2 regions of the Micromonospora sp. NPDC004551 genome follow, and region 1 is predicted to be linked to the other one. Evidence: riboswitches for the same ligand, from Rfam matches in the RefSeq annotation. Region 1 holds a riboswitch; the other holds the start of a gene.
What was found. Region 1 has a riboswitch for cyclic di-AMP ahead of ABZW14_RS22325 (hypothetical protein). Riboswitches for the same ligand answer to the same signal wherever they lie in the genome.
Positions count from the first base shown of each region.

Region 1 (4,042 bases):
GGTGGTGCGCATCGACGTGGAGATCACCCTGTCCGCGCCGGCGCCGCTGTTCGGCTACGCCTTCCGGCAGGCCCGGGCGGCCCACCTCGGCCTGGCCAGCCGGCTCGGCGCCACCCTGGAGGGGCGGATCACGTGAGTCACCCCCGCCGGCCGGCGGGCACCGCTCGCCGCGCCGCCGGGCTAGCCGGCCGGAGCCGTCCCCACGGCTTGTACGTGGACAGCACCGTGACCACGAGCAGCAGCGTGCTGGATACGGTCGGCGCGACCACCAGGTCGACCCGCAGGTGGGTGTCGGCCGCCGCGGCCAGCGCACCGAGGTGCCGGACCCGCGGGGTGAGCAGGAGCAGCACCAGCGTGAGCACGACGGTGGTGACGGCGAACTTGACCAGCACCCAGCGCCAGCGCAGCAGCCCCCACGGGGTGAGCAGCGCGCTGGCCAGCCCGACCAGCCAGACGAGCACGCTCAGCGGGGCGAACAGCCAGGTGACCAGCAGCGCGGCCGCCGGGTAGACCACCTCGGGGTCGGCCCCGCGCAGCCCGGCCACGCCGAGGGTCAGCAGCACCAGGTCGGCGCCGAGCCACCCCAGTGAGGTGACCAGGTGCAGGGTGAGCAGGGCCTTGCGTCCGGTGGGGGAGAGTCGAGTCATGCCCCGATGCTCGGCCGTCGGCGGCGCCGCGTCGTGGGCCGCGCGGCGACACCCGGTGTACGTCGTGGGGCGTAGCCCGGGTGCCGCCGGCGCGATCAGTACACCGACAGGTGCACGTGGTTCGTGTGGTCGCTCGACGGGTCGCCGTTGCCCCCGCTGTACGCCTTCCAGCCGCTGCTGGGCAGCCAGATCTGTTTGAACCAGATCACGTAGAGCACGGCGAGCGCGTCGGAGTTGCGGATGAAGTAGGCGGCCAGGTTGTTGCCGTACGTCTTGTCGCCGCCGGTGGCCACGCCCCCGAAGCCGTCCTTCTGGGCGGCGAAGTCGCACGCCCGTCCCTTCGGGTGCTCGCCGGAGCCACTGGGCCGGTGGCAGGAGACGTAGCGGGTGAAGCCGGCCGCCTTGGCCTGCTGGAGCGCGTGCAGCGTGCGCGGGGTGATGCAGCCGTCGGCCGGTGTCGGGTCGTCGACGCTGCACGACTCGGGTGGCCAGGAACCGTCGGCGTTGCGCTTGGCCGGCGTGGCGTTCGCCGACGAGGTGCCCTGCACGCTGCCGCCGCCGCTGCTGGAGGCGCGGTCGTTGGCCACCTCCAGGGCGCGTTCGGCCTGCTGCTTGCGCTTGGCCATCACCGCGACCTGCTTGCGCTGTTCCTGGATCTCACCGGTGAGCGCGGCCTGCGTACGGGTGGCCTCGTCCCGGGTGTCGATGAGGTCGCGCAGCGCCCGGTCCTCGTGCGCGGCCACCTGCTCCAGGGCCGCCGCGCGGTCCATGAAGCCCTCCGGGCTGCTGCTGCCGAGCAGCGCCGCGGCGGTGCCGAGCCGCCCGGCCCGGTAGGCCACCCCGGCGATCTCACCGACCTTGGCGTCGCGGACGGTCAACTCGGCGTTGATCGTCTTGAGCTGGGCACTGAGCTGCTTCTGCCGGGTCACCGAGCGGTTCAACGCGGTGCGCGCGTCGAGCCAGCCCTTGCTGGCCGCGTCGAGCTGGGCGCGCAGCGCCGGGGTGCCGCCCTCGTCGTCGCCGGGTGCGGCGGCGAGCAGGCCGGTCGGTGCGCCCGCCGAGGCGGGGGAGACCGGCGTGGTCACGACGCCGAGGGCGAGCGTCGCGACGAGCAGGGCCGCCAACCGGGCGACCGTCCGTCGTACAGGTGCCACTGGGGGCATTCACGTGTCCTTCCGTCAACCGCCGACCGGGTTAGCTGACGGGTTCGGGACGGAAGATCCCTACCGCTGACGCGGATGCACCCCACGAACGTGGTTCCCCGGCTCGCCCCTGCGGGCGATTAGGCGCTGGCCGCCGCAGGCGCCGGTGGGCGCCGCCCGGCGGAGGCCGCGGTCGAGCCTACCGGCGCTGTGCCGGGCCGGCTCCGCTGGTGGGGGCCGGTGTCCCGGTCAAAACCGGCACAAGTGCACAATAGCCACTTGGATTTAAGATTGCCCTAATTACCACTCGACCGCGCCACAGGCTCCCGGCGACGCTCCGGGTTCGATCTGCAACGTCGCGTGGTCGATCGAGAAGTCCTCGTGCAGGGCGGTCCGGGCGGCGGTCAGCACCTCGCCGACCTCGGCGCCCGGGGTCATGGTGAGGTGCGCCGAGGCCACGTCCATGCCCGAGGTGAGGGTCCAGACGTGCAGATCGTGCACCTCGGCGACGCCCGGCACCGCGGCCAGCCGGTCGTGCACGGCGGTCACCTGGAGGTGCTCGGGGGCGGCCTGCACCAGGATGCGGACGGCGGCGCGGCCGAGCCGCCAGGTGCGCGGCAGGATGAACAGGCCGATCGCCACGGCGACCAGCGGGTCGGCCCACCACCAGTCGGTGAGCGCGATGACCACGGCGGCGACGATCACGCCGATCGACCCGAGCAGGTCGCCCAGCACCTCCAGGTAGGCCCCGCGCAGGTTGATGCTCTCCTCGGCGCCGGGGCGCAGCAGCGCGAACGCCGCGATGTTGGCGAGCAGGCCGAGCACCGCCACGGCGAGCATCGGCCCGGCCAGCACCTCCGGCGGCTCGCCGAACCGGCGTACCGCCTCGACCAGGACGTAGACGGCCACGGCGCCGAGCAGCACCGCGTTGGCCAGTGCGGCCAGCACCTCGAGCCGGTAGAGCCCGAAGGTGCGCTGCGGGTCGGTGTCGGCGTGCCGGGTGGCCGTGATCGCGGCGAGCGCCATGCCGATGCCGAGGACGTCGGTGAACATGTGCCCGGCGTCGGAGAGCAGGGCCAGCGAGCCGGTGGCGAACGCGGCCACCGCCTCGACCACCATCAGGGCGCTGAGCAGCGCGAACGCGGCCCAGAGCCGGCCCCGGTGACGCTGCGCCGCGTTGGCCACCGTGCCGCTGTGGTCATGACCTGCGCCCACGCCCACACCCTCTCGTCCGCCGCACCGGCTGGGCTCAATCTATGCTCACATCGCTATGTATGCAAGTGAACCCGGATCGCGGCGCCCGGCGTCAGCCGACCGGGTCGAGCGTGGTGAGCCGCTGGGTGGCCCGGGAGAGCGCCACGTAGAGGGTGCGCACGCCCGACCCCGGATCGGCCCGGATCTCGCTCGGTGCGACGAGCACCACCCCGTCGTACTCCATGCCCTTGGCCTGGAGGCTGGTGACCACCTGGAGCCGGCCGCCCAGGTCGCCCAGCCAGCCGGCCACCTCGTCCCGGCGCGGCACCGGCGTGATGACGCCGACCGTGCCCTCGACCTCGGCCAGCAGCGCGCGGGCCGCCGCCGCCGTGGCGGCCGGCAGGTCGGTCGCGGGCACGGTGCGCTCGACCGGCGCCACGCCGGTGGACCGGACCGCCGTGGGCAACGCGAGATCGGGGTGGACGCGGTGGATCTCCGCGGCCGCCACCGCGAAGATCTCCGCCGAGTTGCGGTAGTTGGTGGTCAGCTCGTACCGGTAGCGGCGGCGCCGGCCCAGCGCCTGATCACGGGCCCGCGCCAGCTCCTGCGGGTCGCCGGTCCAGGCGGTCTGCGCCGGGTCGCCCACCACCGTCCAGGAGGCCAGCCGGCCGCGCCGGCCGATCATCCGCCACTGCATCGGCGAGACGTCCTGCGACTCGTCGACCACCACGTGGGCGTAGTCGCGGTAGTCCTCCGGGCGCTCCCGGGCGGCGGCCCGGGCGGCCCGCTGCCGGTCCGCGGCCGTGCTCAGCTCGCGGACGCCGCCGGCCAGCTGGAACGGGTCCCGCTTCGGCTTCGCCCGCCGCACCGGCTGGCCGAGCAGTGCGTCCAGCTCGTCCAGCAGCGCCACGTCGGCGATGGTCGGCCCCTCGCCGGCCAGGCTCCGGTACGCCCCGGTCAGCAGCCGGATCTCGGCACCGGACAGGACGCCGCCGGCGTACCGCCGCAGGCGCTCCGGGCGGGCCAGCCAGCCCAGCACGTGGCGCGGGTGCAGCCGCG
Region 1 covers NZ_JBEXLM010000020.1:1,719-5,760, forward strand. The annotation lists gene ABZW14_RS22315 (SRPBCC family protein) at 1-136, shown strand, start outside; gene ABZW14_RS22320 (hypothetical protein) at 138-647, opposite strand; gene ABZW14_RS22325 (hypothetical protein) at 743-1,810, opposite strand; cyclic di-AMP (ydaO/yuaA leader) riboswitch at 1,815-1,946, opposite strand; gene ABZW14_RS22330 (cation diffusion facilitator family transporter) at 2,090-3,004, opposite strand; gene ABZW14_RS22335 (AAA family ATPase) at 3,096-4,042, opposite strand, start outside.

Region 2 (4,042 bases), on a different contig from region 1:
TCGCCAGGTCGGCCCCGGACATCATCCCGGGCATGCCGTGATCCATCCCCGGCATGCCGTGCCCGGCGCTCGCCGAGGGCACCGGCCGGCCCCAGGCGGCGAGCCAGCCGGTCATGGTGGCGATCTCCGGCGCCTGGGCCGCCTTGATCTGCGCGGCCAGCCGCTTCACCTCCGGGTCGCCGGCCCGGGTCTCCGCCAGCCCGGACATCTCCACGGCCTGCTGGTGATGCGGAATCATCATCTGCGCGAACATCACGTCCGCGGCGTCGAACGAGGCCGAGGCCCCGGCGGCGGGCGTGCCGGTCGCGGCCGACGGATCGTGGCCGGCGGTCGGGTGGTCCGCGCCACCGCAGGCGGACAGGACGAACGCGGCCGTGAGCGCGGCGCCGGCCAGGGCGGCCGGGCGCGCGAGGGTACGAGTGAACACGAGTGAGCCTTTCGGGTGTCGGAACGTACGCAGCGGTCGGCGGACGCGCGAACCGGTGGTCCGGTCCCCGCGTCGGGCGTCCTATCTGCGCAGCACCGACGTCGTCGCCAGGCGTAGCCCGTGGGGCCGGGGCGGCGGGGCCCGGGGACCGGCGGCGGGCCGGCGCGGGCCACGGACCGCCGGGAAGCCGCCCCGCGACCCGGCCCTTAGCAGCACGGCGAGCAGCAGCACGACGGCGAACGCGCCCAGCACGGCCAGGCAGACGCTCCACCCGGACGGGTCACCGCCCGGGTGGGTCAGCGGCAGCGCGCGCACCGGGCAGCCGTCGCCCGTGCAGTCCGCGAGGGTGGCGGCCCCTCCGGTGTGCCCGACGGCGTGGGCGACCGGCCGTTCCGCCGGCTCGTGCCCGCCGTGGCCGAGGGTGTGCATCGCGGTCAACCCGACCAGCGTGCCGAGCAGCAGCAGGATTCGGGCCCAGCGCCCGCTCACCGCCGTCCGCATCGCCACACCCTCACGGTAGCCAACCGACCGGGCGCCCCGGCCGGGAACCGCCGCCGGTCGCGTCCTCGGTGCGCGCCGGCCCGCCTGGCTACCATTCCGGGCGACGACCCCGGCCTGCGTCGCTCCGCGGGCACCCGGGCCGACCGGTGAACCGACCGGCCCGGTGAGACCTGTCCCGTCGCGAATCGTTGGGAGAGACGCCATGGGCGCCGACCACACCCGTCCCGCGCCGTCCGCCCCGCCGGGCGTACGGCGGATCCTTGTCGCGACGGTGGTGCCGCTCTTCCTGATCACCGTGGTCGCCGCGCTGGTGCTCTGGCCCCGACAGGGCCCGGACCCTGCGGACGCGCCGGCACTGCCCCGCTACCACGGCACGGTGACCCGGGTGGTGACCGTGCCGTGCCCACCGACTCCCGAGACGCCGGAGGGCGGGTCCGCCGGCCCGTGCGGGACGGTGACCGTCAGCGCCGAGCAGGGTCCGGACGCCGGCCGGCAGGTCGAGACGCCGGTGCCCTCCGGCCCCGGCGCGCCCCGCGTCGAGGTCGGCGACAAGGTGATCCTGGTCGAGCTGACCGACCCGGCCGATCCGGCGATGAAGACCTACAACATCGCCGAGCACCGGCGCGGCACGCTGGTCTGGCTGGCGGCGCTGTTCGCCGTGGCGATCGTGGCGTTCGGCCGCTGGCGCGGGCTGGCCGCGCTCGGCGGGCTGGTGGCGAGCTTCGCCATCCTGCTCGGTTTCGTGCTGCCCGGCATCGGCGCCGGCCAGCCGCCGCTGCTGATGGCGATCGTCGGGGCCGCGCTGATCATGTTCGTGGTGCTCTACCTGACCCACGGGATCACCGCGCAGACCTCGGTGGCCGTGCTCGGCACGCTCGGCAGCCTGGTGCTGACCGGGGTCCTCGGCACCCTGGCCACCGCCGCCACCCACCTGACCGGCTTCGGCAGCGAGGACGCGACCACCCTGTCGATGCTCCAGCGCGACGTGGACCTGCACGGGCTGCTGCTGGCCGGGATCGTCATCGGCTCGCTCGGCGTGCTGGACGACGTCACGGTCACCCAGGCGGCCACGGTCACCGAGCTGGCCCATGCCAACCCCACGCTCTCCCGCCGGCACCTCTACCGGGCGGCAACCCGGGTGGGCCGGGCGCACATCGCGTCCACGGTCAACACCATCGTGCTGGCGTACGCGGGCGCCTCGCTGCCGTTGCTGCTCCTGCTCGTCGCCGACTCGCGGCCGGTGAGCGAGATCCTCACGAGCGAGTTCCTGGCCCAGGAGATCGTCCGCAGCGCGGTGGCCACGCTCGGCCTGATCGCGGCCGTACCGCTGACCACCGGACTGGCGGCCGTGGTCACCACGGCCGGGCGGCGCACCACCGCGGGCCCGGTGGCGCCCCCGGCCCCGCGGCCGCCGGAGGCCAGGGACGAGGCGCTGGAGGCGCTGGGCGGCGACAGGAGCACGGAGGCCGCATGGTGACACTCCGCAGCGTGACGGCGGATTTCAAACGCGATCCTGGTCACGCATTGCGAGGACGAATTCTCGCTATTGGTCGGCTTCCGGACGTAGAACACCGAGAGGAGTCTCGGGTAACCTCGCTGCCGGTCACCGCCGAAGGCGCGCACCCGCGCCAGCGGTGCCGCCGCCCAATCGCCCGCGGGCGAGCCGGGGAACCAGGTACATGGGGTGAATCCGCGCGAGCGGTAGGGGCCACTTCCGTCCCGAACCCGGCAGCTAACCCGGTCGGCGGCCGACGGAAGGGAACACTGTGACGGCACCCCTGCGCCGCTGGCTGACCCCCGTGGTGGCCGTGCTCGCCGCGCTCACCGTGCTGGCCGGGCCGACCCCGGCGATGGCGGCCCCGAGCAACCCCACCCCCTCGGGGCACTCCGAGGACGACGACGACCCTCTCATCACCGAGGCCATCGACAGCGCCAACCGGGCCTACCTCCAGGCCAAGGCGAAGCTCGACAAGTCGCGCAAGCGCCAGCTCCAGCTCGCCCTCGAGGTGAAGGCGGCGCAGGGCGAGCTCGACGCGCTGAGCCCGCAGGTGGCCCAGATGGCCGCGCAGTCCTACCGGACCGGCCGGATGGGTGCCATGGCCATGCTCATGGAGAGCAACAGTCCCGACTCGTTCGTCCGGCGGGTCGCCGCCCTCGACGAGCTGAACCTGCTGAACGCGCAGAAGCTCGCCGCCATCAACGCGGCGAAGAACCGCGCCGAGCAGGCCAAGATCGCGCTCGACGCCGAGGTGCGCGAGCAGGAGAAGCAGAAGAACGCGATGGCCCGCGAGAAGGCCGAGACGGAGAAGGCGCTGAAGCTGGTCGGCGGGCTCGGTTTCACCGGCGGCCTGGTCGCCGCCACCTCGCCGGTCGCCCGGATCGGTCCCGGCCGGACGGCCGACGGCGACTGGAAGCCGGAGTCGTGCAGCGAGAACGACCCGACCACCTCGGGCTGCATCACCCCCCGCACGCTCCACGCCTACAAGGAGGTCAAGCGGGCCGGCTTCAACCGCTTCGTGGGCTGCTACCGCCCGGGCGGGCCGTGGGAGCACCCCAAGGGCCGGGCCTGCGACTGGTCCCTCCAGAACAGCGGCTTCTCCCCGTGGCGCACGAAGGACCAGCGGATGTACGGCAACAACGTCGCCGCCTTCCTCATCCGTAACGCCGACCGGCTGGGCATCTACTACGTGATCTGGAACCGGCAGATCTGGTTCCCGGCCACCGGCTGGAAGTCCTACAGCGGGCCCTCCAACCACACCGACCACGTGCACATGTCGCTGCTCTGACGACGTACGCACACGAAGGGCCGGCCCGCGACGCGGGCCGGCCCTTCGGCGTTCTCGGGTGGGTCAGCCGGCCAGCGCCGGGTCGGCGGGTGCGGCCGGGGCGGGCACCGGGGTGGCCGGCGAACCGGCCGGGGCCTCGGCCACCGTGCGCACCTCGCCCGCGCTGAGCCGGTACGACAGGCCGACCACCGTGCACCGCCCCGCCGCCACCTCGCCGGCGAGCACGGAGGACCGGGCCAGCAGCGCCTCCACGGTCTGCGCGATGTGGATGTCGACGATCCCGTCGAGGTCCTCGACGCCCTCCCGGGCGGCCCGGAGCAGGCTCGGC
Region 2 covers NZ_JBEXLM010000001.1:449,908-453,949, reverse strand. The annotation lists gene ABZW14_RS02260 (DUF305 domain-containing protein) at 1-427, opposite strand, end outside; gene ABZW14_RS02255 (hypothetical protein) at 509-934, opposite strand; gene ABZW14_RS02250 (YibE/F family protein) at 1,131-2,405, shown strand; cyclic di-AMP (ydaO/yuaA leader) riboswitch at 2,560-2,691, shown strand; gene ABZW14_RS02245 (hypothetical protein) at 2,695-3,714, shown strand; gene ABZW14_RS02240 (carbonic anhydrase) at 3,778-4,042, opposite strand, start outside.
Region 2: it holds a riboswitch for cyclic di-AMP, as region 1 does, so the genes downstream of both, ABZW14_RS02245 (hypothetical protein) here and ABZW14_RS22325 (hypothetical protein) in region 1, are expected to answer to the same signal.